One region of the Paraburkholderia sp. TE9906 genome, then DNA from elsewhere that is predicted to be linked to it. Evidence: riboswitches for the same ligand, from Rfam matches in the RefSeq annotation. Region 1 holds a riboswitch; each other region holds the start of a gene.
What was found. A riboswitch is a leader RNA that binds a small molecule or an ion and turns the genes downstream of it on or off. The one in region 1 is predicted to bind cobalamin.

Region 1 (10,287 bases):
TCGGCTTTGACGCGGGCAGGCTATCGCTCGCGCAGTACTACGAACTCGCCCGCGGCAACGCCGCGCAGCCGGCGATGGAAATGACCAAGTGGTTCGACACGAACTACCACTACCTGGTCCCCGAACTCAGCGCGCAGACCTCGTTCGACGGCGGCGTCGAGTGGCTGTTCGACGAACTCGACGAAGCGCTCGCACTGAACGTGCCGGTCAAGCCGGTGTTGATCGGGCCGATCACGTACCTGTGGCTGTCGAAGAGTCATGTGCCGGGTTTTGACCGCCTGTCGTTGCTGCCGAAGCTCGTCAACCGCTACAGCCGCATTCTGGAGAAGCTCAAGCAGCGCGGCATCGAATGGGTCCAGCTTGACGAGCCGGCCTTGTGCGCCGATCTGCCCGCAGCGTGGCTCGAAGCATTCTCTGCCGTGTATGACGTGCTCGGCACGTCGGAAGTGAAAGTGCTGCTGGCCACCTGCTTCGACACCGCAGCGGAACACGCCCAGCGTGTGGCCCGCTTGCCCATTGCGGGCGTGCATCTCGACCTCGTGCGTGCGCCGCAACAGCTCGACGTGTGGCGCGCGGCGTTACCCTCGCATGCGGTGTTGTCGGCGGGGGTGATCGACGGACGCAATATCTGGCGCGCCGATCTGCGCGCCATTGTCGAATCGTTGCGTGAGCTGCATGCCGAATGGGGCGATCGTTTGTGGATCGCACCGTCATGCTCGTTGCTGCACGTGCCCGTCTCGCTCGCCGCCGAAAACAAGCTCGCCGCCGATCTGAAATCCTGGCTCGCGTTCGCCACTGAAAAACTCGACGAAGTCAGCACGCTCGCGCTTGCATTACGCGACTCCGCAGCGGCCGAGCCGGCGCTCGCCGCCGCCGACCTCGCGCTCGACGCACGCCGTCATTCGAGCGCGGTCGTGAATGCGCTGGTGCAAAAACGCGTGGCCGCCGTGAGTGACGCGATGGCGCAACGCCATAGCCCGTTCGCCGATCGCAATCGCCTGCAGCGCGAAGCGCTCGACCTGCCGTTGCTGCCGACCACCACGATCGGCTCGTTTCCGCAAACGGCGTCGATCCGTCAGGCGCGCGCCGCCTACAAACGCGGCGAATTGCGTGCACTCGACTACCTGCAGCGCATGCGCGCCGAGATCGAATTCGCCGTGCGCAGGCAGGAAGCGTTGGGACTCGACGTGCTCGTGCATGGCGAGGCCGAACGTAACGACATGGTCGAATATTTCGGCGAGCAGTTGTGGGGCTATGCGTTCACGGAAAACGGCTGGGTGCAGAGCTACGGCTCACGCTGCGTGAAGCCGCCGATCATTTACGGCGACGTCTATCGCCCGGAACCGATTACCGTCGACACCACCCGTTACGCGCAATCGCTCACGCCGCGCGTGATGAAAGGCATGCTGACCGGCCCGGTGACGATGCTGCAGTGGTCGTTCGTGCGCGACGACCAGCCGCGCTCGGCTACCGCGTTGCAACTCGCCCTGGCGATCCGCGACGAGGTAGTGGATCTGGAGAAGGCCGGCATCCGCATCATCCAGATCGACGAACCGGCGTTTCGTGAAGGCCTGCCATTGCGCAAAAGCGATTGGGCCGCGTACCTCGACTGGGCGACGCGTGTGTTCAGGATCTCGGCGGCCGGCGTCGGCGACCGGACGCAGATTCACACACATATGTGCTATTCGGAATTCAACGACATCCTGCCCTCGATCGCCGCGATGGACGCCGACGTGATCACCATCGAAACCTCGCGCTCGGCGATGGAACTGCTCGACGGTTTCGGCGAGTTCGCGTATCCGAACGAAATCGGTCCGGGCGTCTACGACATCCACTCGCCGCGCGTGCCGGGCGCGGACGCGATGCTGCGGCTCCTGGAGCGCGCGTGCGAAGTGATCCCGGCCGAGCGCCTGTGGGTCAATCCGGATTGCGGCCTGAAGACGCGCGGCTGGCCCGAGACCGAAGCGGCGTTGACGAATATGGTGCGGGCGGCGAAGGCCTTGCGTGCGAAGCTGGCGACGCGGCAGCCCGAATTGGCTCACTAGTTCGACTATCTTCGCAAGCCTGTCCGTGATGCAAACCTTCACGGATGGGCTTGGCGCACGCATGCCGATCAACCGCCCTTCGCGTACAGCGTGGAGTCCGCGAAACCTTCGGCGGCCAGCACCTCGCCGACCAGAATCAGCGCGGTCCGCTCGATCGCGCTCGATTGCACTTTGCTCACGATGTCGTCGAGCGTGCCGGTGATCTTCTCTTCATCCGGCCAGCTCGCGCGATAGATCACCGCGATCGGACACGCGCCGCCGTAATGCGGGCGCAATTCATCGACGATGCGCGCGAGATGCCGCACACCGAGATGAATCGCCATCGTCGCGCGATGCCGGGCGAGGTCGGCGAGCTGTTCGCCCTCGGGCATTGTCGTCTTGCTCGCGTAGCGCGTGAGAATCAGCGTCTGCGACACATCCGGCAGCGTGAGTTCGCAACCGAGCGCCGCCGCGCACGCAGCCGTTGCGGTCACGCCAGGCACGATCTCGTATGGAATGCGCAACTCGCGCAAGCGGCGAATCTGTTCGCCGATCGCGCCGTACAGCGACGGATCGCCGGAATGCACGCGCGCCACGTCCCGCCCTTTGTCATGCGCGGCCCTCAGCAACGCGACGATCTGATCGAGGTCGAGCTCGGCCGTGTTGACGACCTGCTCCGCGCTGTGACCTTCGAGTACCGCGGCCGGCACCAGCGAACCCGCGTACAGGATCACCGGACAATTGCGCACGAGGCGCTGCCCTTTCACCGTGATCAGTTCCGGGTCGCCAGGACCCGCACCGATAAAAAACACCGTCATTCAAGACTCCAATGATTCAATTGCCCGTGGCGCCGGGGGCGTGCTGTTCGGCTCGCAGCGGCACCCGATGAGCGCGTAACGCATCGAGCAAACCGGCGATGCTGTCGAATTCCCGATCGACCTGCGGCAACGCCGGACGACGCAACATGATGACCGGCAAGCCGCGTTCACGCGCGACCTCCAGCTTCGCTTCGGTCGCGCTGCCGCCGCTGTTCTTGCTGACCACCACGTCGAACGCTTGCAGTGCGAAAAGCGCGCGCTCCCCTTCGAGGCTGAACGGGCCGCGCGCCGCGAGGATGCGCGAGCGCGCGGTGTCCGGCTGCGAATCGAGGCAGCGCACCGTCCAGAACTGCCGCGGCGGAATCTCGTCGAGATGTGCAAGCGGCTCACGGCCGAGTGTGAAGAGCGGTCGCCTGAACGGCGTTAGCGCGGCGATCAGCTCGTTCCAGTCGCCGACCATGCGCCAGTCGTCGCCGGCTTGCGGCTGCCAGCCCGGACGACGCAGCGCCCAGCATGGCACGCCCGCCGCGCGGCACGCGCCGAACGCGTTTGCGCTGATGCGCGCGGCGTAGGGATGCGTCGCGTCGATCACGAGGCCGATCCGTTCGCTTGCGATGTAACGTGCGAGGCCCTCGCTGCCGCCGAAGCCGCCGACGCGCACCGTGCACGCGAGATCGTCCGGCACCTTGCCGAGACCCGCGAGACTGTACACGTGCGCGGCGCCAAGTTGGCGCGCGATCTTCAACGCGTCGCCGGTGCCGCCGAGCAACAGGACCCGCATCATCGCGCCGCTCCAATCACAACGCCCTGGCGGTCGATCGCGAACATCTCGACATTCACCTGCGGCGGCACGATCGCGCGCGCCACCGCCAACGCGTGCCCGCAGACGATATCGCCGAGCGGCACCTGCTGCGCGTGCGCGAGCGCCACTGCCTGCTGACTCGTGTTGGCCGCGCGAATCGCCGTCTGTAAGGCGGGATCGGCGCCCTGCTCCGCGGCCCACGTCGCGAGCCGTTCGAGATCGATGCTCGAATGGCGGCTATGCAAGTCGAGATGGCCCGCCGCCAGCTTGCTGAGTTTGCCGAACCCGCCGCAAATGCTGAGCCGGTCGACCGGCGCGCGTTTCATATGCTTGAGCACCGCGCCGACGAAGTCGCCCATCTCGATCAGCGCGATATCCGGAAGAGCATAACGCGCGCGCATCGCGTCTTCGCTCGCGTTGCCGGTGCAGGCGGCCAGATGCGTGTAGCCGTTGGCGCGCGCGACGTCGATCCCCTGATGGATCGACGCGATATACGCCGAGCACGAGAACGGCCGCACGATGCCCGTCGTGCCGAGAATCGACAGGCCGCCGAGTATGCCTAAGCGCGGGTTCATCGTTTTCAGCGCGAGCTCTTCGCCGCCTTCAACGCCAATCGTCACCTCGAAGCCGCCGCGATACGCGTGCTCGGCCGCGAGGTCGGTCAGATGGTCGGTCATCATTTTGCGCGGGACGGGATTGATCGCCGGCTCGCCGACCGGCAGCGTGAGGCCCGCGCGCGTCACCGTGCCGACGCCCGGTCCGGCGCGAAAAACGACCTCCGGCTCGGGGATCAGGCGCACGCGAGCGAACACGAGCGCGCCGTGGGTCACGTCGGGGTCGTCGCCGGCATCCTTGATGGTGCCTGCTTCGGCGCCGTCAGCGCCGGCGGCGAGCAGGCGGCAGAACACGAGCGGCATCGGCACATGCTGGCCTTTCGGCAACACGATCTCCGCGACCTCGCTGACCACGCCCGCGAGCAGCAGACGCGCCGCCGCGAGCGACGTCGCCGTGGCGCAACTGCCGGTCGTGTAGCCGCTACGCAGCGGCGCGGCGTGTTCGGGGGATTCTTCGCGCATTACGGTTGGCGGGGTGAAGCGGAGTGATGGGCGGTGGTGCTGTTCGTGCTGTTCGTGCTGTTCGTGCTGTTCGTATTGCTCGTATTGCTCGTATTGCTCGTGCCGCTCGTGCCGCTCGTGCCGCTCGTGCCGTCTCCGGCGTTCGCACCATTCATGGCAATTTCACCGCCGCCACTCTCCGTTGCCCGCACGCCGTTTGCCTCGCCGTTGCCGCGAGCCGCTTTGGTCACTTCGAGCAACGTGATCGGCAACGCCTGCCGCCACGTATCGAAGCCGCCGAGCGGTTGCGCGTCCGCGAGCGCGATACGCGTGAGCGTGCCGCCATACCGCTCGCGCCACGCAACCAGCGCCGCCTCGCCCTGCAACGTGACTGCATTGGCCACCAGCCGTCCACCGTCGCGCAAACGCGCCCAACACGCGTCCAGCACACCCGGCACCGTCACCCCGCCGCCGATGAACACCGCATCCGGCACCGGCAAGCCATCCAGCGCAGCAGGCGCGCGGCCCGCGACGAGTTGCAGCCCAGGCACGCCCAGCGCGTCGCGGTTGTGTTCGATGAAGCCCTGTCGCTCCACACGCGCTTCGATCGCGATCGCGCGGCAAGCGGGATGCGCGCGCATCCATTCGATACCGATCGAACCGCTGCCCGCGCCCACGTCCCACAGCAATTCGCCGGGCGTCGGCGCGAGGCGCGCGAGCGTGATCGCGCGCACGTCGCGCTTGGTCAACTGGCCGTCGTGACGGAATGCCTCGTCGGGCAAGCCGCAGGTCAGCGGCAAACGCGGCGCGCCCACCGTCGCCCGGCATTCGAGCGCGATCAGATTCAGCGCGGCCAACTCGCCCGCGCTCCACTGATCCGCACGAGCGTCGATGCGGCGCTCGCGTTCGCCGCCAAGATGTTCGAGCACGCTCATCCGCGTCGCGCCGAAGCCGCGTGCGTTCAGCACGCCGGCGAGCGTCGCGGGCGTGTGCCCGTCCGCGCTCAGCACGAACACGCGCGCGCCGTCGTGCAGATACGCATTCAGCGTCGCCAACGGACGGCCCACCAGCGACACTGTCGCGACGTCCTGCAACGGCCAGCCGAGCCGCGCGGCCGCGAGCGACAACGACGACGGCGCAGGCAGCACGCGCAACTCTTGCGCAGGCAACTGCCGGGCCAGCATCGCGCCGACGCCGAACAGCATCGGATCGCCGCTCGCCAGCACGCACACGGCGCCGTCGCGTTCGGCGAGCAGCGGCGCGAGATCGAACGGACGCGGCCACGCGGCGCGGCGCGCGGCGAGGCGCGCGGGCAGCATCGCCAGATGACGCTCGCCGCCGTACACCACCGACGCCGTCAGCAACGCACGCCGCGCGGGCCGCCCCAAACCGGCGAAGCCGTCATCGCCAATGCCCACCACGGTCAGCCACGCCGGCATGCCACCATCCTCATTCTGTGTCTTCAATCAATGCGCCGCGCCACGCCGGTCAAAGCGTCCAGCCTCGTTGCGCGGTTCGAAAAAAGGCATAATACAGCCGCCGGTGCCCTTCGGGGCCGAAGAGGGAACACAGTGCCACTGTGGCTGCCCCCGCAACTGTATGCAGCGAGTCCGCCTGCGCTACGCGCCACTGGTTTGACCGGGAAGGCTGCGGTGGACGATGACCTGCCAGCCAGGAGACCTGCCGGCGAGACTGTTCGTGCCAGCCAACATCGGGCGGGGTGTACCGATGCCGCAGCAATCCGCCTTGCGGCTTGCTCGGGCCGTCGCGCGACGCTAAACCGGTGTCCGTCTTGACTCAAGCTTCGCCCTCCACTGCCTTGCTCCACGCGGCTTCGACGCCGCGGCCATCGGCATGTCCGGGGCTGCTGCGCATCGTCGCCGCGCGTGATGGTGGCATCTGCCGGATCAAGCTGCCGGGCGGCGAGTTGAATGCGGACGAGGCGCAAGTGATTGCCGATGCGAGCACGCGGCACGCGGCGGGCGTGATCGAGTTGACCAATCGGGCGAACCTGCAGGTGCGTGGCGTGCGCGCGGGGCACGAAGCGGCGTTGATCGCGGCGCTGGTCGAGGCCGGGCTTGGGCCGATGACGATGCCTCGGCCAGGCGCGAACGCGGCCGACGTGGCGAACACCGCTACGGCGAGTGGCGCGGACCCAGCAGGTGCAAAGCACGCAAACCACGCTTCGAATGCCGTCGTCATGAGCGCCGCGGACGACGTGCGCAACGTGATGATCAGCCCCGCTGCGGGACGCGATCCGTTTGCGTTGATCGACACCACACCGCTATGCGCGGAGTTGCTCACGCTGCTGCAAAGCGAAATGCGCTTTGCGGCGCTGTCGCCGAAATTCGCGCTGCTGCTGGATGGCGGCGAGCGTCTGGCGAGGGTCGATCATCCACACGATGTGTGGCTCGCGGCGACTTTGAGCCATGATGGTGTGCGGTTCGTGTTCGGTTTCGCCGGGTGTCCGGGTGTCGAGGCGCAGGAGAACGCAAACGCGGTTACGTGCGACGATGCAGGTGCAGGTGCAAAAGCTGACGCGGCTACGAACGCGCGAACCCATGCGGCCGCGGGTGTTGTCGTTCCTGTCCCTCCGCTCCCGGCCACGCCGACCGGCAACACGACCACGCGCATCTCACGCGCCGACTCCTCCGCGCACACTCACAGCCACCCCCCCCTGGCCGCCGTCCTCCCCTCGCAAGTCCCCGCGCTCGTGCGCGCGCTGCTGCATACGTTCCTCGACCTCGCACCAGCCGACGCCCTCCGCATGCGCGACCTGCTCGCCACGCATTCCGCCGACGCACTGTTGCAGCACGCCCAACGCTACGTCGACTTCCCGCTGTCACGCGACGCCTCGCTCACCGAATGGCGCCGCAGCACCACAGCCGATGCCGCGCTCCGTCTCGGCGCCCACGCTCAACGCGAAACCGGCATGTGGCACGTGGGCGGCCAGCCGCCGCTCGGCCGCCTCGACGCCGCCACGCTGCACGGCCTCGCCGCGCTCGCGCAACGCCACGGCAACGGCACGCTGCGCGCGACGCCCTGGCAAAGCGTGCTGCTGCCCGACATTCCGACGCACGCACTGCCCGTCGCGCTGGCCGAACTGAACGCCCTGGGCCTCGCCTGCGATGCCGCACAACCCATCACGCGTTTGATCGCGTGCGCCGGTTCGAGCGGTTGCGCCAAAGGCCTCGCCGACACCAAAGCCGACGCGCTGCGCCTCGCCGCCCTGCTGCCCGCCGACGTCGACGTGCACCTGAGCGGCTGCACGCGCTCGTGCGCCGCCGCGCATTGCGCGCCGTACACGCTGCTGGCCGCCGCCCCCGGCCTCTATGACCTTTATCGACGCGACGGCCGAGCCGGCTTCGGCCACTGCGTCGCGCACCAACTGACGATCGCACAGGCCGCCGATACGCTCGAACGCCTCGCCCGGAGTAACACAGATGCTTGATTACATTCGCGACGGTCAGGAGATCTATCGCCAATCTTTCGCGACGATCCGCGCGGAAGCCGACCTGTCGCGCATCCCCGCCGACCTCGAAAAACTCGCGGTGCGCGTGATCCACGCGTGCGGGATGGTCGACGTGATCGACGCGCTGCAGTTTTCCGCGCACGCGGGCACCGCGGGCCGCACGGCGCTCGCGCAAGGCGCGCCGATTCTGTGCGACGCCGGCATGGTCGCGCAGGGCATCACGCGCGCGCGACTGCCCGCAAACAACGACGTGATCTGCACGCTCACGCATCCGGACGTGCCGGCGCTCGCGCGCGAACTCGGCAATACGCGCTCGGCCGCCGCGCTCGAATTGTGGCGTCCGCAACTCGCCGGTAGTGTCGTCGTGATCGGCAATGCGCCGACCGCGCTGTTCCATCTGCTCGACATGCTCGATGCCGGCGCGCCGAAACCCGCGTTGATTCTCGGCTTTCCGGTGGGCTTCGTCGGCGCGGCCGAATCGAAAGCGATGCTCGCCGGGGACAGCCGCGGCGTGCCCTACGTGGTGGTGCATGGCCGGCGCGGCGGCAGCGCGATGGCCGCTGCCGCCGTCAACGCACTGGCGACGGAGGTCGAATAAATGAGCGCGCAAGGACGACTGTTCGGACTCGGCGTCGGCCCCGGCGACCCGGAACTCATCACGCTGAAGGCGCTGCGCTTGCTGAAGGCCGCGCCGGTGGTCGCGTACTTCGTCGCGAAGGGGAAGAAAGGCAACGCGTTCGGCATTATCGAGGCGCATTTGCATGAGGCTCAGGCCCATCTGCCGCTCATCTATCCGGTCACGACCGAAGCGCTCGAACCACCGCTCTCGTACGAGGCGATCATCGCCGACTTCTACGACACCGCCGCCGAGATCGTCGCCGGTCATCTCGATGCGGGCCGCGACGTCGCCGTGATCTGCGAAGGCGATCCGTTCTTTTACGGCTCGTACATGTATCTGCACGATCGGCTCGCGGCGCGCTACGAGAGCGAAGTGGTGCCCGGCGTGTGCTCGATGCTCGGCGGCGCGGCGGTGCTCGGCGCGCCGCTCGTGTATCGCAATCAAAGTCTGTCGGTGCTCTCGGGCGTGCTGCCCGAGGACGAATTGCGCCGCCGTCTCGCCGATGCCGACGCCGCCGTCGTGATGAAGCTCGGCCGCAATTTCGACAAGGTGCGGCGCGTGCTCGGCGAACTCGGCCTCGCGCAGCGCGCGCTGTACGTCGAACGCGCGACGATGGGCAATCAACGCATCGTGCCGCTCGCCGAAGTCGATCCGATGGCGTCGCCGTATTTTTCGCTGCTGGTCGTGCCGGGGGAAAAATGGCAAGGATGAGCGCGCCCGCGATCGTGATTCTCGGCGCGGGGGCGTTGGACACGGCGCGAAGGATTCAGGCGTTGTATGCCGAGGGTGCGGCCGGTGTGGATCGCCCCGCTGGCGCAGGCTGCCAGGTGCACGGCTTGCAGGGACGCGTCGAAGCCGACGTGTCCTACACCGAACTCGGCGCGCATCTGCGTGATCTGTATGCGCGTGGCACGCCGATCGTCGCGTTGTGCGCGGCCGGTATCGTGATTCGCTGCGTCGCGCCGTTGCTGTCGAACAAGGGCGTCGAGCCGCCGGTGCTCGCCGTCGCCGAGGACGGCAGCGCGGTCGTGCCGTTGCTCGGCGGACTGACCGGCGCCAACGTGATGGCGCGCGAGATCGCCGCCGCATTGGCCGTGCCGCCTGCGATTACGACGAGCGGCGAGTTGCGCTTCGGCACCTGCGTACTCAATCCGCCCGAGGGCTACATGCTGGCCGATATCGGGCAAGGCAAGCGTTTCGTCTCGGATCTGCTGGCGGGGGAAAGCACGCGCATCGAAGGCGACGCGCCTTGGCTCGATGATGTGCAATTGCCCCGCTCCGCTTCGGCGCGGCTCGCGATTCGCGTGACGCCGCGCGCGTGGGATGGGCGTGAGGATGAACTGGTGATTCATCCGCGTTGTGTGGTCGCGGCGGTGAGGGGTGCGGGTGCGGGTGCGGGTGCGGGTGCGGGTGCGGGTGCCGAGATCGTCGCCTGTGTGCGTAAGGCGCTCGATGCACACGGTCTCGCGCCGCTGTCGCTTGCCGCGTTGCTCGCCT
Region 2 (10,287 bases), on a different contig from region 1:
GGCGCTCGACCTCGAGCGCATCGTCGCGTTGAAGCCCGATCTGATCGTCGTCTGGCGGCATGGCAATGCGCAGCGTCAACTCGAACGCCTGCGCGAACTGCACGTGCCGCTGTTCTTCAGCGAGCCGCATCATCTCGACGACGTAGCCGTCTCGCTAACGAAACTCGGGCAATTGCTCGGCACGTCGCCGCTCGCGGATGCCGCGGCGGCCGCGTATCGTCACGACATCGCACGATTGCGCACGCAGTATGCGCGCCGGCCGCCGGTCAGCGTGTTCTATCAGGTGTGGGACAAGCCGCTGATGACCCTCAACGGCGAACACATGGTCAGCGACGTGATCACGCTGTGCGGCGGCCGCAACGTGTTCGCGGGACTTGAGCCGCTGGTGCCAACCGTCTCGACCGAAGCGGTGCTCGCCGCGAATCCGGAAGCGATCGTCACGTCGGCGCCCGGCGCGACGCAGCCGGACACCCGCTTGCCGCAACTCGACACGTGGCGCGCGTGGCCCGCTCTCACGGCGGTGGCGAATCAGAACCTCTTTGCCATCGATGGCGACCTGATCAACCGGCCAGCCCCACGCATCGTGCAGGGCGCGCAGCGGCTGTGTGACGATCTGGAGACGGCGCGCTCGCGCAGGAAACCGGCTGCGCAGTGAAGCGAAGGCATGCCGATACGCGGCGCGAGGTCGATCGCATACCGGCATGCCGGTCGCCGCGTGCCAACCGGCTGCGTCAGACCTCGACGTTGCATGCCAACTGCCGTGCGATCAATCCAGCCTCAAGCGCAAACGCCGCACCTCGCAGTCAACCGCGACTTACCGCGCCAACCGCCCCCTTCACGCATTCCACCGCACCAGCGACCACCGCTGCGCGTCGTCATTCCGGCGCAACCAGACGACTCCCGCCATTTCGAGCGACCATTTCAGACACCGCTCCAGCGGCACGTCCAGCACCAGCGACGCGATCACCCGCATCACGCCGGCATGCGTGACCACATAAGCCGGCGACAGCTCGCGCGTCTGCGCGAACGCATCGACCCACGCGCGCACGCGCTCGACGAATTGCGCCACGCTCTCGCCGCCATGCGCACGCGCGTGTTCGAAATTCGCGGCCCAGTCGTCCAGCAGCGCGCGATCGATCTCGTCCCAGCGCTGCGTCTCCCATTCTCCGAAATTCATTTCCATCAGCTGGTCATCGTGACTGAGCACGCAACCGAAGTCGTTCGCTATCTCGGCGGCGAGCGCCGAGCAGCGCGTGAGCGGACTCGAGATCAACACGCGCGGCGCCGGCACCTGCAACTTCGCGAGCTTCAACGCGAGCGCGCTCGACGAAATCGCGGCGTCGGCGGCGAGCGCAACGTCGCTGTGCCCATAGCACACGCCCGCGTCGAGCGCGACGGCGGGATGGCGAATCAGGACGATATCCATGCAAGCCCCACCAGGTAGATGATCAATTCGAAGATCTGCTGCGCGAAGCCGAGACAGTCGCCGGTATAGCCGCCAATGCGTTTCACGAAATAGCGGCCCAGTGCAAACCGCAGCGCGATCAGCACCGCCAACGTCACGGCCGCGAAGCGCCAGTCCGGCACGCCAGGCCCATTCGGCCACAGCAGCCAGGGTAAGCCGAACAACGCCGCGCACAGCAACGCAGGGCCGCTCAGGCGCTGCGCGACCGGCTTGGCCTTGCCTTCGGCGCGGACATATTCGAGCGTGGCCAGATAGCTGATCGCGCACGCGCGGCTCGCCGCATGCGCGGCAATCATCAGACTTGCGGCGCGCACCGGCGGCAATGCCGCGAGCGTCTGCCACTTCAACGCGAGCGCGATCACCAGCGCGATGGCGCCGAAAGCGCCGATGCGTGAGTCATGCATGATGCGCAACGCATCGCTGCGGTTATATGCGCCACCGAACGCATCGACGCAATCGGCGAGACCATCCTCATGAAAGGCGCCTGTCGCCAGTAACAACGCGGCCATCGACAGCAATACCGCCACGCCCGCCGGAAACACGCGCAGCGCCATCAGATAGACCAGCGCGCTGAACGCGCCGACCAATGCGCCGACCAAAGGGAAGTAGCGCGCGGCCGCATTCAGATAATGCGGCTCGTAGCCGACCCAGCGCGGCACGGGCACGCGCGTGAAATAACCGAGCGCCGTGAAGAAATAGCGCAGTTCCGCAAGCGGGTTCATGGATGGGCCGGGTGTCAGTCAGTTGCCGTCATGCGGATCAGGCTTCGCGATTCGCAATGCCCGCCGAATCGAAGCTCGCCATTTCGTTGATGAACGCCGCGGCGGCGCGCAAGAGCGGCACCGCGAGCGCCGCGCCGGTGCCTTCGCCGAGACGCAGGTCGAGCGACAGCAACGGCAGCGCGCCGAAATGATCGAGCATGCGCCGGTGCCCGGCTTCGTTCGACGCATGCGCGAACACGCAGTACTCGCGCACGTTCGGTGCGAACGCATCGGCGATCAGCAACGCGGAAGTCGCGATGAAACCGTCGACGAGGATCGTCATCCGCGCTTCGGCGGCCGCGAGATACGCGCCGGTCATCATCGCGATTTCGAAACCGCCGAAGGTCGCGAGCACGTCGAGCGGCGCCGTGGCTCCAGCATGCTGCGCGAGCGCCGATGCGAGCACGTTGCGCTTTTTCGCGAGCCCCGCGTTGTCGAGACCGGTGCCACGGCCGACGCATTCGTCGATCGGCACGTTGCACACACGGCTCATCAGACACGCGGCCGACGACGTGTTCGCAATCCCCATCTCGCCGAAGCCGATCACGTTGGTGCCGAGCACCGCGTGATGATGCACGCGCGCCGCGCCCGCCTGCATCGCGGCGAGTGCCTGCGCATGCGTCATCGCGGGTTCGTGCGCGAAGTTGCGCGTGCCGCTCGCCACCGGAATATCGACGAGGCCGTCGGTCGACGGCAACGGCGTCGCGATGCCGGCATTGACCACTTCGAGTTCGATGCCGGCAACGCGGCTCAATGCATTGATCGCCGCGCCGCCCGCAAGAAAGTTGGCGACCATCTGCGCAGTCACCGCTTGCGGATACGGGCTCACGCCTTCCGCGGCAATGCCGTGGTCGCCGGCGAACACGATCATCGCCGGGCGCTGCACCGTCGGCTGCGTGCTGCGCTGAATCAGGCCCATCTGCCGCGCGAGCGTTTCGAGCCGCCCCAGGCTGCCGGGCGGCTTGGTCTTGGTATCGATGATGTGTTGCAGCTCGGCGCGTAGCGTTTGATCGAGCGGTGCGACTTCGGGCAAACCGGCCGGGCGTGGCAAGGAGGTCATAAGCGTGGTCTGAAATGAGAGTGTTTGGTTCGAGCGATTATCCTGCCGATGTGTCATAACCGGCAGGCGATTCGTGACGCGCACGCGGCGCGGGAATCAGCGCCTCGTGTTCGCCGTCGCGAATCAGAATCAACGGATAGCCGAATGCGCGGCTCGTCAGCGTGGGCGTGAGCACATCATGCACCGGTCCGGCATGCACGCCGCCCGCACCGTCGAGCAACAGCGCGTGCGTCGCGAAGCGGCGTGCGAGATTCAGGTCGTGGCACGAGAACATCACGGTGCGGCGCGGCTCGCGCGTCCATGCGGCGAGCGCTTCGAGACAGTCGATCTGATGATGCAGATCGAGATGCGACAACGGTTCGTCGAGCAGCAACAACGGCGCGTCCTGACACAGCACCGCCGCGAGCGCGACGCGCTGACGTTCGCCGCCCGATAACGACAGCACGTCACGCGCGGCGAAGTCGGCGAGACCCAGCAGGTCCAGCGCGGCATGGGCGGCCACGCGATCCGCTTCGCGCTCCCAACCCCAGCCGCTCAGATGCGGAAAGCGATTCAACGTCACGATGTCGAGCACGCTCGCGCTGAACGCGTCGGGTGCGCTTTGCGGCATCAATGCGCGCCGCTGGGCGAGCGGCAACGGCGCCCAGTCGGACATGCGCACGCCATCCAGTTCGACATGGCCCGCCGCTGGGCGCAACAGACCCGCGAGCGTGGACAGCAGCGTGGTCTTGCCCGCGCCGTTCGGGCCCGCGACGCACCAGATCTCGCCCGCATGGAAGGTATGCGTGAACCCATCGAGCAAGGTGCGCGCGCCGGCACGCAAGGTCAGGCGTTGTACGCTGAGCACGGCGGGTTCGAGATTGGTATGAGCTTGCGTCATCGGCGTTTGCGCAACAGCATCCAGAGGAACACCGGCACGCCGACGATCGACGTGATCACGCCGACCGGCAATTGCGCCGGCGCAATCACGGTGCGCGCGATCAGGTCCGCGCCCATCACCGCGACGCCGCCGCCGAGCGCGGCGGCAGGCAACAGCATGCGCTGATCGTTGCCGAACGCGAGGCGCAACATATGCGGCACCACCAGACCGACGAAGCCGATGGTGCCCGCCGTCGTCACTGCGGCGGCCGCCGCGAGCGACGCCACCAGGTAGACGCGCAAACGCAGCGGCATCACCGCGACGCCTAAGGCTTGCGCAGCGGCGTCGCCACGCAGCAGCACGTTCAGGCGCGGGGCCACCGGCACGATGGCCAGCAACGCGACGGCGAGCGCAACGAGCGCGGTCCACGGCAACGCGCCGCCATTGAGGTCACCGGTCAGCCAGAACAACATGCCGCGCAAACGGCTGTCGGGCGCGAGATTGAGCAGCAGCGTGATAAGCGCGCCCCACCCCGCCGCGATCACCGCGCCGGTCAGCAGCAAACGCGGTGACGTGTCCTGCGGCTCGCCGCGCCACAACTCGCGGCGCGCGAGACCGAGCACCAGCAGGATCGATACGAAGGCGCCGGCGAATGCGCTGGCATCGACGATCCACCATGCGCTGCCGGCGATCATCGCCACCAGCGCGAAGCTCGCCGCGCCACCCGACACGCCCAATATGTACGGTTCGGCAAGCGGGTTGCGCAACAGCACCTGCAGCAGCGCGCCGGCCAACGCCAGCAACGCGCCGCATGCGAAGCCGGCCAGCGCGCGCGGCAAACGCAGCGTGCGCACGATCTCGCTGGCAAGATCCGCCGACTCGCCCGGCCACCCAGACAACCCATGCGACGGCAGCAGCGCCGCCAGCACGCGCGACGGGGCGAGCGACACACTGCCGAGCGCGAGCGACGCCATCAGCACCGCCAGCGCGAGCATCGCAAGAACGAGCCAGATGGCGGCCGCCCGTTTCGCGTTCATCACGCGCACGGCGGCCGGCATCGAACCAGGATGCCGGCTCATTCGCGCACGCTCAACGCGGCAAAGCCGTCACTGCTGCTGCCAACCGATCGTGACATACGCGCCGCGTCCCGGCGAGTTATACGAGTAGGCCGTTTCATAGTCCTTGTCGAACAGGTTCTGGATTTGCGCGGTCACGTACCACGCTTTCGTGATGTTGTAGCGCGCCGACAGATTCACGACGCCGTAGCCCCCGAGCTTGCCGCTGCTGTCCTCGCGCGGGCCGCTCACGATCCACTCGCCGCCGACGCGCCATCCCGCGATGCCGCGATTCACAGTGAGCGAGCCGAATCGCCGCGCGCGCCGCACGAGGTCGACATCGTTGTCGAGGTCGACGGGATTTTGCAGCGTCAGCGACGCGCGCACGTCCGTCTCGCCGACATGTCCGCTCCACGATCCTTCGAGCCCCTGCACTTTCGCACGGCCGACGTTCTCGGCCAGATAGATGCCGGGCGTCACCTGCGCGTAGTCGATCAGATTCGAATAGCGCGTCTGGAATACGCTCAGACGCATCACGCCGAGCGCGTTCGACGCGTACTGCAACGCCGCTTCGAGCGAATGACTGTGCTCGGGCTGGATCGACGGATTGCCGCTGATCGGATAGTAGAGATCGTCGAAACTCGGCGCGCGAAACGAATCCGAATAGCTTGCGGTTGCCTTCCAGTGTTCGGTGATGTCGAAACCGTAGCCGAGATAGTAACTGTTCGCCCCGCCGAAATCGGAATACTGGTCGTGCCGTACGTTGGCCTGAAACTGGTTGCGCCCGAAACGTCCCGTGTAGCCGATGAAGCCCGAATCCACATGACGATCCGGCGCCGCGAACGTATCGGAGTCGAGGCTCTGATCGAGATGCTCGTAGCCCACCTGCAGTTTCTGCCGCGCGGCGAACGCGAAATCGTTCTGCCAGGTGTACTGCCGATTGTCGGTATCGAAGCGGCCGTTGTAGATGCCGTTGGTCTTCGACACGCTGCGGTCGTCGCCTTCGGAGACGATGAAGTGCGTGGTCCACCAGTCGGTCAGCTTGCCGTTCGCGAACACCGACGCCTGGCGCACCTTGCTGTACAGGTTGTTCAGATCGGTCGGCACGCCGTACGCGTTGTCGTAGCTGTTATTGCCGTTCGACTGGAAATAGTTGACGCCCGCGTCCCAGCGGTCGTTGAACTTGTGACGCAACGACCCCGTGACGCTCTCGTTCAGATAGCCGTTCGCATTCGGATTGGCGCCGGGCGCCTGTTGCGGATTGAGCGATGAAAAGCCGTCGTCCTTCGAACGCGCGAGCGAGAGGCTGAAGGTCGTGCGGCCGTCTTTGTCGAGTGCGCCGTTCACGCCTGCCTGCTGCGTTTGCGTGTGATAGCTGCCGTAGCCCACCGAAAAGTTGAAACGCGGCGGATGATCGCCGCCCTCTTTCGTGAACACCTGCACCACGCCGCCGATCGCGCCCGAACCGTATAACGCGGAGACGTTGCCGTTCACCACTTCGACATGATCGATCTGGTCGAGCGGAATCTGCGCGAGTTGCGGCGCACCGAGACTCACCGAGTCGACGCGCACGCCGTCGATCAGCAATAGCGATTGCGTCGACGATGCTCCGCGCAAATAGACGCTCGTCGTCGAACCTGGCCCGCCTGTGCGCGAGATTTGCGCACCGGGCGCGAGTTGCAGGAGGCCGGGCAGGTCGGTCGCGGTGGTATCGGCGAGATCCTGCTGATCGAACAGCGAGGTCTGCGGGATCGCGTCCGCGAGCGCTTGCGGCCCGCGCTCCGCGGTCACGACGACTGGTGACAACACGGCGGGCGTGGCATTCTGCGCGGCGGCGTTCGCCTGTGCGTTGGTTTTTGCACTGGCATCGGAGGCGGACGAAGGCTGAGCCGACAAAGGCGCCGCGGAGGTGGCCGAAGCGCCGGCCGAAGCAGCAGACGAACCGGCGGACGAACCCGGCGACGAGTCCGCGGTTTGCGCGTGCACGACGAGCGGCAAGCCCGCAAAAGCAAGCAGCGTCGCGCGGGCGATGGGGGACAGCATGGGATGACGATTCCTGTGGATAGCTCGCGCGGCCCGCTTCCCCGCAGGCCGATGCATAACGAAGCGCCCGCGCTTTCTTGCATTTCGCGGGGGACGTGCCTCTCCCTCTGGCCGGTATCCGGGCTAACGACACATCGATCCCGCCTTCCCACGCGTAACGCGCAGTGGCACACTCGCATGTTGAACTTTCAGACACGCGATCAGGACCGACCTGCATGACGAATGCGGTCGCTTACCGTTGCGGGGGCAGCGCAGGTTCGCGCGTTCAGTTCGATGAGTGGCGCGCCCTGCTTCCCGTTTAACTGCGCGCACTGTGAACAGCGGCGCGGGCACCAGAGTGCCGGCAGTTTAGGAGCGCCCTCGACGTGCGTCAAGAAAGGTCAAACCGGGCGCAATCCGTTCTGTTAAGTGCAGGTTATTGTCCGATGGGCGAGTACTTTTTCATCATATGGTCGGGAAAAGCCTGCACATAGCGATGTTGTTACGTCTCGAAACGAGACAATTGTCGGAACCTGCAATATTCCGCGCTAAAATGCGATGTCTTTAGAGGACGCAGCACATGCTCACCGAACTCGAATCACTCTCACAGAATATCGGCAAGCTGATTGCGATCAGCCAGCGCCACAATGAAGCGCGGCTCGCGCTCGAAGATCAACTCGCCCAATCGCGTGCCGAACTGGATGCCACGCGCACGGAACTTGCGCTGCTGCGCGAGGAGCGCGATGCACTGCAAGCGGAGCGCGACACGCTGTCCGCCAAGATCGACGACGCTCAGGTGCGCCTGAATGCGATTCTCGAGAAACTGCCGCGGGCTCGCGCGAGCAGCGAGCCTGACAACCAGCTCGATCTGCTCGAGCCGGTTCAGGACGCTGCCGACGCGCAGAGCGAGGTTACCCGCCACGGAGAAAACGCATGACCGCCAAGCAGATCGAAGTATCGATTCTCGACGTGCCCTATCGCCTTGCATGCTCGCCGGAAACGGAAGGCGCGCTGCTCGAAGCGGTGGCACGCGTCGACGCCGAAATGTCGAAGATCCGCAATAACAGCAACGTGCGCGGCACGGATCGCATTGCTGTCATGGCTGCGCTGTCGCTGGCATCGGAACTGCTTAGGCTGCAATCGAGCGTACGACACGGAGAAGCATTTCCCGCTGAGGAAATCCGGCGTACAATGCAGCAAATGAACGAACAACTGGGTACTGTGATTCAGCAGTACAGCATGCAGTAAGTATCGGCCGGTCCTGAGATCTGCCGCGAATTCAAACAAAGCGAAGTCTCCGCAAACGTTTGAGTTCTATCGTTTAAGTTTCATCGGTTTAGCTTCCCTGCCTGGTTCGCCAAGGTCATATATTCCTTGAACCAATGCCATGTGCACGGTTGCGGAAATTTGTAGCACGGGCGTGCGCGTCACTCTGTCTGATGTACCCGAAGTGTTGCTAACTGCGACCAATTCTGAACCCCCGGTTCAGGATGCCGGCCTAGCGGCTAAGGCGGGGACCTTATCTAGAACGGCATCGGACTTCGGTTCGATGCCGTTTTTCTTTGTGCGTCCGCTGGCGTGTCTGTGGGTGCGCCTCGCCTCACAGGTTTCGATTTTTTCACGTCGTCCAACCTTTAACGTTCAATTCGATTCATGCGCTACTGGCTAATGAAGTCCGAACCGGACGAGGCGAGCATCGACCATCTCGCCCACGCACCACACCGCACGCTGCCGTGGACCGGCGTGCGCAACTATCAGGCGCGCAACTTCATGCGCGACATGATGCAGGTCGGCGACGGCGTGCTGTTCTATCACTCGAGCTGCCCTGAACCCGGCATTGCGGGGCTCGCGCAAGTGTCGTCCACCGCGTATCCTGACCCGACCCAGTTCGATAAAGAGAGTCCGTACTACGACGCGAAGTCGTCGCAGGAAACGCCTCGCTGGCTGCTGGTCGACGTGGTGTTCAAGAAGAAAATCCCGCTGATTCCGCTGGCCGCGCTGCGCGAGCATCCGGAACTGCAGGACATGCGCGTGCTCGCCAAAGGCAATCGCCTGTCGATCACGCCCGTGACCGAAGCCGAATGGCGCTTCATCACCACACGGCTCGCCTGAAGGCTCGCTCACTTCGACGCGCCGTCGCCCCTGACAGGCAACGTCAATTAGGGAACCAAGCTCCGGTTACGAGCGCCTAACAGGCGCACAAACGCGCCCGCAAACGTCATGCCACCACTGCGTGGCGTTCGCGCCAATCGTGCACAACCCTGTTCAAGCAAGGAGTCCAGCAATGTCGAAAAAAACCGCACGGGCACTCGCACTCGCTCTCGTCTGCACCGCGCCTGTCGCGCTCGCGCTCACCCCGGCCATGGCCCGCGCGCAAGGCGTCATGCAGGCCCAGCCATCGGGCGTGCTGTCGCTGAACGCTCAGGCCAGCGCGGAAATTCCGCAGGACGTCGTCGATATCACGCTGTTTTACGAGCAGGAAGCGAGCGACCCCTCCGCGCTCACGGCCACGCTGAATCAGCGCGCCGACGCGGCGTTGCAGAAGGCGCGAGGCGTGAGCGGCGTGACGGCCCGCACGGGTTCGTTCGCCATCTTCCCCTCCACCGATCGTGACGGGCGTATTTCCGCGTGGCGCGGCCGCACGGAGGTCGTGCTCGAATCGCATGACTTCGCCGCGGCGTCGAAGCTCGCGGGACAAATGGCCTCGGTCATGCAGGTCGGCAACGTGCAGTTCTCGCTGTCGCCGGAAGCGCAACGCGCCGCCGAGCAGAAGCTCACCGGCGAAGCGATCCGGTCGTTCCGCGATCAGGCCGCGTCGTCGGCGCAGGCATTTGGCTTCAGCGGCTATTCGATTCGCGAGGTCAACGTGAATCACAGCGGCGTGATGCCCCGTCCGATGATGATGATGAGCGCGCGCGCCATGAGCGCCGACGCGAAGACGATGGCGCCGATGCCGCTCGAAGGCGGCACGTCGACGGTGACGGTCAACGTATCGGGCTCGGTGCAGATGAAGTAACGCTAGCGCGCGGCCGCGTTTGCGCGCTCAGCATGTCTCGTGCTGCAAA
Region 3 (10,287 bases), on a different contig from region 1:
GCAGCTTGTGCTCGACGATGGTCGCCAGAATCGTGCGCCGTAGCAGCTTCGAGCGGCGCGGATCGACCATCAGCGCTTCATAGTATTCGTCGACCTGGCGCTCCAGATCCTGCAACGGACCATAACTTTCGGCACGCGTGAGCGGCGGCATCAGGTGATCGACGATGACCGCCTGCGCGCGGCGTTTGGCCTGGCTGCCCTCGCCCGGATCGTTGACGATGAACGGATACAGATGCGGCATAGGCCCGAGGATCAGATCGGGCCAGCACGCCTCGCTCAACGCGACGCTCTTGCCGGGCAGCCATTCGAGATTGCCGTGCTTGCCGACATGCACGACCGCGTCGATACCGAACTGGTGACGCAGCCAGAAATAGAACGCGAGGTACGCATGCGGCGGCACCAGTTCGGCGTCGTGATAGCTCGCATAATCGCCCTGCTCGCGCGAACGCGACGGCTGGATGCCGACGAACACCTGCCCGCAGCGCCAGCCCGCGATCAGGAAACGGCCGCGCCGCAGGGTCGGGTCCTGGTCGGGCGTACCCCAGCGCGCGTTCAGTGCTTGACGCGCCTCGGCGGGCAGCGCGTTGAAATGCGCGAGATAGTCGTCGAGCGCGAGGCTTTGCAACGCGGGGCGCAGATCGCGCACGACCGGATCGTTGGTCACGCCTTGCGTGAGCTTCCTCAGCAGCGCATCGCCATCGGCGGGCAATTCGTCCGCGAGACGATAGCCCTCGTCGCGCAGCATCGCCAGCATGCCGACCACCGACGCCGGCGTGTCGAGCCCCACGCCATTGCCGATGCGCCCTTCGCTCATCGGATAGTTGGCGAGAATCAGCGCGAGTTTCTTGTCCGCATTATCGAGCGATCGCAGACGGCACCAGCGGCGGCTCAATTCAGCGAGAAAGCCCACCCGTTCGAGGTCCGGCTGATAACGCACCACGTCGACCTGGGTGTGCGCACAGCGATACGCGAGCCCCTTGAAACTGATCGCGCGCGTGATGATGCGTCCGTCCACTTCCGGCAGCGCGATATGCATCGCGATATCGCGCGAATTGAGGCCGTGGTTGTCCTTGAGCCAGTCGTCGCGATTGCCGCCGCTCAGGATCACCTGGAACACCGGCGCGTCGCCGGCAAGCGCGAGCGGCGCGGGGTCGTCGATCGCGGATGCGGCGAAGGCGGTCGTATTCAACACCAGCGCGACCTCGTGCTGCGCGCACAATGTCTGCACGACGTCGCGGCTCATCGCGTCTTTCAGCGACGTGATCGCGATCGGCAACGGATTGAGGCCCTGTGCTTCGAGCGCGTCGATCAGCGCGTCGAACACCGCCGTGTTGGCCGCCTGCAGATGCGCCTTGTAAAACAGGATCGCCGCGACCGGCGCGCCGGCTTGCCAGCGCGCCTGCCAGTCGGCGATGGTCGGCATGTCGTGCCGCGGATGATAGAGCGCGGCGGCCGGCAACGCGCGCGGCGGCGCAGGCTCGCGCCCCCAGCCGAACGCGCGGTGCGCGATGCAGCGCAAAAACGCCTCGGCATTTTGCGGACCGCCCTCGCGCAGATAGCGCCAGAGCTGATGACACAGATCGGCAGCGGCGGTGCTGCGCGCGAGCAGGTTCGGATCTTCCTGCAAGTCGCCGGAAAACATTGCGAGCGTTTGCTGTTTGCGCTCCGCCAGCGCGACCACCTGCTCGATGCCGTATGGCCAATACGCCTCGCCGCCGAGGTGATCGACCACCACCACGCGCGCGTGCTGCAGCACATCCTCGAGATAGAAATCGACCGAGGCCGGTTGCCGCAGATACGTGACGTTCGCGAGTCGCACGCTGGGGAAGCCCTCGCCCAACCGCGGAAAAACACTCGCGAGCAGGGACAGCGTGGTGTCGGCGGAACTGAGCACGACAATGTCGGCGGGCTGCTGATCGATACGGATCACGCCCTGCGTATCGTCGACGAAACCGCCCGGCGTCGTGCGCAGCAGATGCATGAGCGCTTACGCCTCGCTGGCTGCGGCGCGCGACGACACGACGCCGAGCGCCGCATCGAACGCGCGTTGCAACGCGGCCTGATCGAGGTCTTCGCCGATCAGCACGAAGCGGCTTTGCGTCCCTTCGCCGGGCTGCCAGCGTCGATCGAAGTAACTGTCGAAGCGCCGGCCCACGCCCTGGATCACGAGACGCATCGGCGCGCCCGGCAATGCCGCGAAGCCTTTGACGCGGTAAATCGTGTTCGCTTCGACGAGCGCTTGCAGCGCGGCGATCACCGCTTCACGCGACGGCGCATTCGCCTGCACGACCACTGAATCGAATTCGTCGTGGTGGTGATCGGCGTCGTCGGCGGACCCGTGGTGGTCGTGGCGCAAGTGGATCGTTTCCTCCGACGCTGCTTCGAGACCCAGCAACGTATGCAGATCGAGCTGGCCCATCTGCGCGCGCACGACCTTCACCTGCGGCGGAATCTCTTCGCGGATCACCGCTTCGACCGCGCCCTGCTGCGCGTCGTCGAGCAGGTCCGTCTTGTTCAGGATCACGAGGTCGGCCGCCGAGAGTTGATCTTCGAACAGTTCGTGCAGCGGCGACTCGTGATCGAGATTCGGATCGGCTTTGCGCTGCGCGTCGACGGCCACCGGGTTATCGGCGAACTGGCCGCTGGCGGCAGCCGGGCCGTCGACGACCGTGACGACCGCATCGACGGTGAAGCTGTTCCTGATCTGCGGCCAGTTGAACGCCTGCACCAGCGGCTTGGGCAACGCGAGACCGGAGGTTTCGATCAGCACGTGATCGATCTGCTCGCGGCGCTCGACGAGCTTTTCCATCACGGGAAAGAACTCTTCCTGCACGGTGCAGCACAGGCAGCCGTTCGCGAGTTCATACAGTTGCCCTTCGGTTTCGACGCCGTTTTCATCGCAACCGATGCCGCAGCCTTTGAGGATTTCGCCGTCGATGCCGAGTTCGCCGAACTCGTTGACGATCACCGCAATGCGCTTGCCGCCCGCATGCTGAAGAATATGCCGCAGCAGCGTGGTCTTGCCGCTGCCGAGAAAGCCCGTGACGACGGTGACGGGGATCTTGCGCATTTGAGTTTGCATCGTGAGGTCCATCCGTAGGCGTTGCCCGGGGCCGCCGGTACGTTCGCGCGTCTGTCTGCATGGGCTGGCCGGCCGGACACGCACGAGGCGCACGCGCTGCCAAAGCCGGCACGATCACAACACACGGGGACGAACGACGGCGTTGCCGCGACAACGGTAAACAGAAAGCGGGTGTGAGGTCATGAACGCGCCGTCGCATCCCCGCGGCGGGCATCCTGCGTATTCTGGCCGGTATCCGGGCTGGCGAAAGCGCCGCTTCCCCTTCCCGGACGAGTGATTTCTCGCCCAGTGGTGATATGCCGACGCGGCCTTGCGCGTGGACATCGAAGCCGGCTCCGCAGCGTCGGTCGATGCAACCGACGCCACTTTTCGCTTACCGTTGCGGGGGCAGCACAGGTTGACCCGGTCCAATGCAGGCGGGCACCCTGTTTCCCGTTTAACTGCATGCGCACGAGCGCGCACACGAGCACCAAAGTGCGTGCGAGTGTAGGCCCGCGGCCCCGTGCAGTCAAGAAAACGCAGGCCGCAAGCGCTTATCGGGCGGGGTGCCATGTGCTATCGTATGCGCGCGTTTGGTGCCCGCACATGCGTTCGCGTGTGCAGTTAAACGGGAAACAGGCAGCGCGTCATGCGCTCAACCTGTGCTGTCCCCGCAACGGTAAGCGACCTGCGGCGCGCTGTTCCATCAGCCCTGCCGCGCATGCGTTTTTTCGATGCCACTGTCCGGCGAATCCGGCACGGGAAGGCAAAGCGCATGAGGCCGCCAGCCCGGATACCGGCCAGACGCGGAGGCGGCGCACGTTACGCCGCCGGCCGCCGGAATCCGCGAGGGACGGATGTGAAGGCGCTGAAGCACGACGTGACGCGTCCGTTCGCGTATTCCGCATGAGCCGTACTTTCGCGGGATTCGCCATGAACCGGCCGCGTTTTCGCCGAGCCCGAATCCGTTGCACCGCATGATTTCAATCTCCGCCGCTGGGCGCAGTTGCCCGCTTCGCCCCTTCCCGCCGGTGACGCCATGGCGCGCGCCATGCCCGCCGCGATGAGCCGCGCGTGGCTGATCGGCGCGGGCCCGGGCGACGTCGAACTGATGACGCTGAAGGCCACCCGCGCGCTGGCGCAAGCCGACGTGGTGCTGGTCGACGACCTGGTCAATCCCGACGTGCTGCAATTCGCGCGCGATGACGCGCAGGTCGTGTACGTCGGCAAACGCGGCGGGCATCCGTCCACGCCGCAAGCCGGCATCGTTGCGCAGATGCTCGGACATGCGCGGGCCGGGCGCAGCGTCGCGCGCCTCAAGGGCGGTGATCCGTTCGTGTTCGGCCGTGGCGGCGAGGAACAGCAGGCGCTGCACGAAGCGGGCATCGAGGTCGAAGTGATCAACGGCATCACGGCGGGGATTGCCGCGCCCGCGGCAATCGGCATCCCGGTCACACATCGCGATTACGCGCAGGGCGTCGTGTTCGTCACGGGACACGGCGCGGGCAGCGGCGAGCCGGATTGGACCGCGCTCGTCGCTACCCAGATGACGCTGGTGATTTATATGGGCATGCGGCGCCTGAGCGAGATCACCGCCGCGCTGCTCGCGGCCGGCATGCGCGCCGACACGCCGTGCGCGGCGATCGAATCGGCGACGCGTCCCGAACAGCGTCACGTGCTCGCGCGGCTCGGCGAGTTCGTCGATGCTGTCGCGCGTGCGGGGCTTGGCTCGCCGGCGATCGTGGTGATCGGCGGGGTGGCGTCGCTGGCGCTGGCTCGTGCGGCGGTCAAGGCGGACGTGGCGCATGGGGCGGCTGGTGCTGGCGCCAATGGCGGCTCCGACGTTGATGGCACTTCCGTTGCCAGTGCCGATTCCGCCGCTGCCTCGACTCCCGGAACGGCCTCCCAATGAAAACGCTGAGCGTCGGCATTGGTTGCCGCCTGAACACGCCGGCCGCGCAGATCGAAGCGGCCGTGCGCGCCGCGCTCGGTCCACATGCATTCGATCGGATTCGCGCAGTCGCTTCGGTCGACACCAAAGCCGACGAGCCGGGTCTGCTCGAATTCTGCGCGCGTCACGCGCTGCCGTTGCTACTCTTCAGCCGTGCGCAGATCGCAGGAATCGCAGTCGCGAAACCGTCGGACGCCGTGCGAGAGCATCTCGGCGTGGACGGCGTCTGCGAACCGTGTGCGCTGCTCGCGGCGTCGTGTGAGCCTGCCGCGCTCGTAGCGGCGACTGTGCGTGGCGCACGCGCGGCGCACACCGCACCCGATGCGGGCGCAATATCGGCTGTGGCGGCTGCGGGTACGCTCGCCGCACGTGGTGCCGTAGCAATTGCACCGGCAGCACCCACCACCCGCCTCCTAACCACCCGCCTCCTAGTCTCCAAAACGCACCACGGCGGCGTCACCGTGGCAATCGCCACGGCCGCAACCGACGCCGGTGACGAACCACCCAACCACGCCCCTCACCGACAGGACCTTCGATGAAGACCGACCCCGAATCGCATCAACGCATGACCGAGCGCCGACGCGAAGGCCACGAGAAGAAGCAGGCCAACGCGACCGTCGAAAAAGGCCTGCTGATCGTCAACACCGGCACCGGCAAGGGCAAGACCACCGCCGCGTTCGGCATGGCCGTGCGGGTGCTCGGACACGGCATGCGGCTCGGCGTCGTGCAGTTCATCAAAGGCGCGCTGCATACGTCCGAGCGAGACTTCCTCGGCGCGATCGCGAACTGCGATTTCGTCACGATGGGCGACGGCTACACCTGGAACACGCAGAACCGCGACGCCGACATCGCCACCGCCCGCAAAGGCTGGGACGAAGCGCGCCGGATGATCGAAAGCGGCGAGTACCAGATGGTGATCCTCGACGAGCTGAACACCGTGCTGAAGTACGAATACCTGCCGCTCGACGAAGTGCTGTCGGTGCTGAAGGCGCGCCCCGCGATGCTGCACGTGGTGGTCACCGGCCGCCACGCACCGGACGCGCTGATCGAAGCCGCCGACCTCGTCACCGAAATGCGCATCGTCAAGCATCCGTACCGCGAGCAAGGCGTGAAAGCGCAGCGCGGCGTGGAGTTCTGAGCGATGTCCGAGCGGCCCAACGGCACTTCGTCAGGAGCGTCCCAACAGGGAGAGGCCTCCGCGCCCTGCGGGGTGCCCTCCCAAGGAACGTCCACCGGGGCGTCTGCACAGAAGACTAACTCCGGAGCGCGCCCGATGGAGACTTCCTCCCGTGCCTGCCCCGCGCTCTTCATCAGCGCTCCCGCTTCGGGGCAGGGCAAAACCACGATCACCGCCGGTCTCGCGCGCTACCACCAACGGTTGGGACGGCGCGTACGCGTCTTCAAAACCGGCCCGGACTTTCTCGATCCGATGATCCTCGCGCGCGCGAGCGGCGCACCGGTTCTGTCGCTCGACCTGTGGATGGTCGGCGAGGCCGCGTGCCGCAATCTGCTCGCACAGGCGGCGGCCGAAGCCGATCTGATCCTGATCGAAGGCGTGATGGGTCTGTTCGACGGCACGCCGAGCAGCGCCGATCTCGCGACGGTCTTCGGCGTGCCGGTGCTCGCAGTGATTTCCGCGAAGGCGATGGCGCAGACCTTCGGCGCGGTCGCCTTCGGCCTCGCGCACTTTCGCCCGCAGGTGCCGTTTCATGGCGTGCTCGCGAATCGCGTCGGCTCGGCGCGCCACGCGCAGATGCTCGAAGAGGCGTTGCCCGCCGGGCTGCGCTGGTGCGGACACATCGCAGCCAGTGATGAAATCGCGTTGCCCGACCGCCACCTCGGCCTGCACCAGGCGGCCGAGATCGACGATCTGGACGCGCGTCTGAACCGCGCCGCCGACACGCTCGCCCAGACCGCGCTCACCGCCTTGCCACCGCCGGTCGAGTTCGGCGCGCCGGCGCCGCAAGCCTTGCCGCGCCTGCTCGAAGGCAAGCGCATCGCGATTGCCCGCGACGCCGCGTTCTCGTTCATCTATCCGGCCAACGTCGCGTTGCTGGAAGCGCTCGGCGCGCGGGTCGACTATTTTTCGCCGCTCGCCGACGAGGTCTTGCCCGACGACGCCCACGCGCTCTATCTGCCAGGCGGCTATCCGGAGCTGCACGCCGCGACGCTCGCCGCCAGCACGCGCAGCGCCGCGTCGATCCACGCGCACGCGGCGGCGGGCAAACCGCTGGTCGCCGAATGCGGCGGCATGCTCTACCTGCTCGACCGGCTGACCGACGCGCACGGCGTCACGACGCCGATGCTCGGCCTGCTGCCCGGCCATGCGACGATGCAAACCCGCTTCACGGCGCTCGGCATGCAGCAGATCGACGGCCTGCACGGGCCGCTGACCGGCCACACGTTTCACTACTCGAAGCTGAGCAGCCCGCTTACCCCGCTGCGCTCGGCCACCCGGCCGAACAGCGACGGCCCCGGCGAGGCCGTCTATCGCGCGGGCTCGATCGTGGCGACCTACATGCACGCTTACTGGCCCTCCAACCCGGCCTTCACGGCCGCCCTGTTCCATGGCGAAGCCTTTTAACGACTCCGAGCGCGACGCCGTCTATCGCGCGATTTACGAACGCCGCGACATGCGCCACTTCGTGCGCGATCCCGTCGATCCCGCCATGCTCGCGCGCCTGCTCGACGCGGCGCATCACGCGCCGAGCGTCGGCTTCATGCAGCCGTGGCGGATCATGCGGATCACCGACGCGGCGCTGCGCACCGCCTTGCACGCAACGGTCGAAAGCGAACGGCTCGCCACCGCCGACGCGCTCGGCAAGCGCCGCGAAGAGTTCATGAAGCTGAAAGTGGAAGGCATTCTGGAGTGCGGCGAACTGCTGGTGATCGCGCTGATGGACGGGCGCGAGCGCCATATCTTCGGGCGCCGCACGTTACCGGAGATGGATCTGGCCTCGGTGGCGTGCGCGATCCAGAACATGTGGCTCGCCGCGCGCGCCGAAGGGCTCGGCATGGGCTGGGTGTCGCTGTTTGACGTCGACGCGGTCCGCACGCTGCTGCACATGCCCGAGGGAGCACGGCCGGTTGCGATCCTGTGTCTGGGCCACGTCGACCAGTTCTACAGCGAGCCGATGCTGGAAACCGAGCGTTGGGCAAGCCGCCTGCCGCTGGCCGATTGCGTGTTCGAAAACCGCTGGCCGGAAGCCGACGCGCCGCAGCGATAGCCCGCGCCCGTTACTGTGGCAGCGGCTTCACCGAAATCACGTCCGGCACGCCGCTCGCCTTGTCCTGCCGCAGCTTGACACGCCAGTCGGACGCATCGAACGGAAACTTCGCCAGCGCGCTTTTCACGAGCACCGGCATCGCGTGCAGCGGGTCCGCATCGCGATCGGCGATCACCGCGCGAACCTTATAGCGCTCTTCGCCGCTCGTGCGCTCGAAAAAGCGCAGTGTCAGCGAATGCTGGTAAGGAGCGCCGCCGAACAGCGCGAACGGCGCCTCGGCTTTGGCGCAGTCGCTCGGCGCGCAATCCTTGCCGCCGACGCCGACCGTGGCCGGCCGCGTGTCATACGCAATCGACAGCAGATAATGCGTGGCGTTGCCCGTCGCGGCGACGAAGCCGCGTTTGGCCAGTTCGTCGCGCAGCAGCGCCTCGAATTGCGGATGATCGGCGCTGGCATCCTGCGACGGCATGCGCATGATCGTATAAGTCGGCTCTCCCGGCAGCCCCGCCGCCGGATTCGCGCTGTGCACGTCCGCATTGAGGCCCGCGCAACCGCAGAGGCTTGCCGCGGCCAGCGCGGCACACATCAGAGTGGTTTTGTGCATCTTCTCTTTTTCGAACCTTACGTGTTGGTCCGTCATGAACGTGACGTGACGGATGCGTCGAATTGCGCCTCATCGAGCGCCGGCAGCCAGATCGTAAAAGCCGTGCCCTCGCCGGGCGCGCTGACCACGTCGACGTCGCCGCCATGGCGCGTCACGACGGTCTTCACGAAGGCCATGCCGAGCCCCGCTCCGCCCACCTCGGGCCGCTCGCTCGCGTGAAAGCGGCGAAAGCGCTCGAACAGCCCCGCCTGCTGCTCCGTCGGAATGCCGTAGCCCTGATCGCGGATCGTGCACGACACGCGCCGCGCGGGGCCCGGCACGATCGCCGGTGTCGCGCTCTCGACGCTGCACACGATGCGCGTGTCCGGCGGACTGTACTTGACCGCGTTGTTCAGGATGTTGACGAGCGCGCGCGTTATCAGCGACCGGTCGACGCAGATCCAGCGGCCGTCGTCCTCGTGGTCGTCGCCGGTGTCCGTCTGCAGCGTGATGCGCTTCGCGTGCGCCTGCGGCCAGACTTCGTCGCTCGCGTCGATGATCAACTCGGTCAGGCTCACCGGTTCGAGCACATAGGCTTGCGACTCGGCGCGCGCCAGTTGCACGAAGTCGTCGGCGAGCGTGAGCGCGCGTTGCGCATAGCGCTCGATGCGCCCCAGCAATTCGCGCGCAAGCGTGGGCTCGGTGCGGGCGCGCTCGATCTCGACCAGCGCCAGAATCGACGCCTGCGGCGAGCGCATGTCGTGCGACAGCAGCCGCAACGCGTCTTCGCGCTGACGCTCGGCCGCATGCAGCGCCGACACGTCGACGAGACCCGCGATCCAGCCGGTCGTCTCGCCTTGCGCGTTGGTACAGGTCGCGTAGCGCAGCAGATGGTCGCGCCCGTTGGCGTCGCGCACCTCGACGCCGTGCTCCATCAGTGCGGCGAATTCGCCGCGCGCCGGATCGAGCAGCGCCGGCCAGTGCGCATGCGCGTACTGATTGTGCTCGGCGTCCGAGGCCGCGTCGCCGTCGATCGTCTTGACGAGCGTCAGGCCGTCCAGCACCGCCTGCATAGGCCGCCCTTCGGGCAGCGGCGCGCCGAGCCGCGCGAAATGCGCCTTGGCCGCATGGTTCGCGATCAGCACGACGCCGTGCACGTCGCTGACCAGGATCGGCTCGGGCATGCTGTCGAGGCTGTCCCAGACGAATCGCTTCATGTCCTGCACCCGCTGCGCGGCCTGCGCCATCAGGGCCATATGCTGCTCCAGCACGTCGCCGCTGAACTCGCGGCGGCGCTGCGGCGTTTCAGGCAGCAAATGAGGCTCGTCGGCGAGGCGCTGCAGTTCTTCGCGCAGATAGGCCATCGTCATTTCGAGGCGCCGCCAGTTCCAGATCGGATACACGACCACCACGCCGATCATGGCCGGCGCCGGCGATATCCAGAACCGCGCGCCGTACAGCCACG

Region 2: another riboswitch for cobalamin. It lies ahead of ACZ9H4_RS06245 (TonB-dependent receptor domain-containing protein); the one in region 1 lies ahead of ACZ9H4_RS14755 (precorrin-3B synthase).
Region 3: another riboswitch for cobalamin. It lies ahead of cobW (cobalamin biosynthesis protein CobW); the one in region 1 lies ahead of ACZ9H4_RS14755 (precorrin-3B synthase).

What each region holds. Positions count from the first base shown of each region.
Region 1 covers NZ_JBWCCT010000005.1:150,404-160,690, reverse strand. Annotated here, with positions in the region: gene metE (5-methyltetrahydropteroyltriglutamate--homocysteine S-methyltransferase) at 1-2,045, shown strand, start outside; gene cobM (precorrin-4 C(11)-methyltransferase) at 2,114-2,842, opposite strand; gene ACZ9H4_RS14770 (cobalt-precorrin-6A reductase) at 2,859-3,626, opposite strand; gene ACZ9H4_RS14765 (cobalt-precorrin-5B (C(1))-methyltransferase) at 3,623-4,720, opposite strand; gene cbiE (precorrin-6y C5,15-methyltransferase (decarboxylating) subunit CbiE) at 4,720-6,138, opposite strand; cobalamin riboswitch at 6,223-6,401, shown strand; gene ACZ9H4_RS14755 (precorrin-3B synthase) at 6,483-8,150, shown strand; gene ACZ9H4_RS14750 (precorrin-8X methylmutase) at 8,143-8,769, shown strand; gene ACZ9H4_RS14745 (precorrin-2 C(20)-methyltransferase) at 8,770-9,501, shown strand; gene cobJ (precorrin-3B C(17)-methyltransferase) at 9,498-10,287, shown strand, end outside.
Region 2 covers NZ_JBWCCT010000002.1:518,664-528,950, reverse strand. Annotated here, with positions in the region: gene ACZ9H4_RS06275 (cobalamin-binding protein) at 1-655, shown strand, start outside; gene cobC (alpha-ribazole phosphatase) at 836-1,426, opposite strand; gene ACZ9H4_RS06265 (adenosylcobinamide-GDP ribazoletransferase) at 1,411-2,187, opposite strand; gene cobT (nicotinate-nucleotide--dimethylbenzimidazole phosphoribosyltransferase) at 2,225-3,286, opposite strand; gene ACZ9H4_RS06255 (ABC transporter ATP-binding protein) at 3,324-4,166, opposite strand; gene ACZ9H4_RS06250 (FecCD family ABC transporter permease) at 4,163-5,224, opposite strand; gene ACZ9H4_RS06245 (TonB-dependent receptor domain-containing protein) at 5,252-7,243, opposite strand; cobalamin riboswitch at 7,336-7,595, opposite strand; gene ACZ9H4_RS06240 (ATPase) at 7,803-8,159, shown strand; gene ACZ9H4_RS06235 (cell division protein ZapA) at 8,156-8,470, shown strand; RNA gene ssrS (6S RNA) at 8,562-8,743, shown strand; gene ACZ9H4_RS06225 (EVE domain-containing protein) at 8,876-9,334, shown strand; gene ACZ9H4_RS06220 (SIMPL domain-containing protein) at 9,507-10,238, shown strand.
Region 3 covers NZ_JBWCCT010000011.1:4,936-15,222, forward strand. Annotated here, with positions in the region: gene cobN (cobaltochelatase subunit CobN) at 1-1,981, opposite strand, end outside; gene cobW (cobalamin biosynthesis protein CobW) at 1,988-3,082, opposite strand; cobalamin riboswitch at 3,292-3,571, opposite strand; cobalamin riboswitch at 3,639-3,880, shown strand; gene cobA (uroporphyrinogen-III C-methyltransferase) at 4,125-4,973, shown strand; gene ACZ9H4_RS26325 (cobalamin biosynthesis protein) at 4,970-5,551, shown strand; gene cobO (cob(I)yrinic acid a,c-diamide adenosyltransferase) at 5,548-6,150, shown strand; gene ACZ9H4_RS26335 (cobyrinate a,c-diamide synthase) at 6,286-7,596, shown strand; gene bluB (5,6-dimethylbenzimidazole synthase) at 7,580-8,239, shown strand; gene ACZ9H4_RS26345 (DUF4136 domain-containing protein) at 8,250-8,843, opposite strand; gene ACZ9H4_RS26350 (CHASE2 domain-containing protein) at 8,876-10,287, opposite strand, start outside.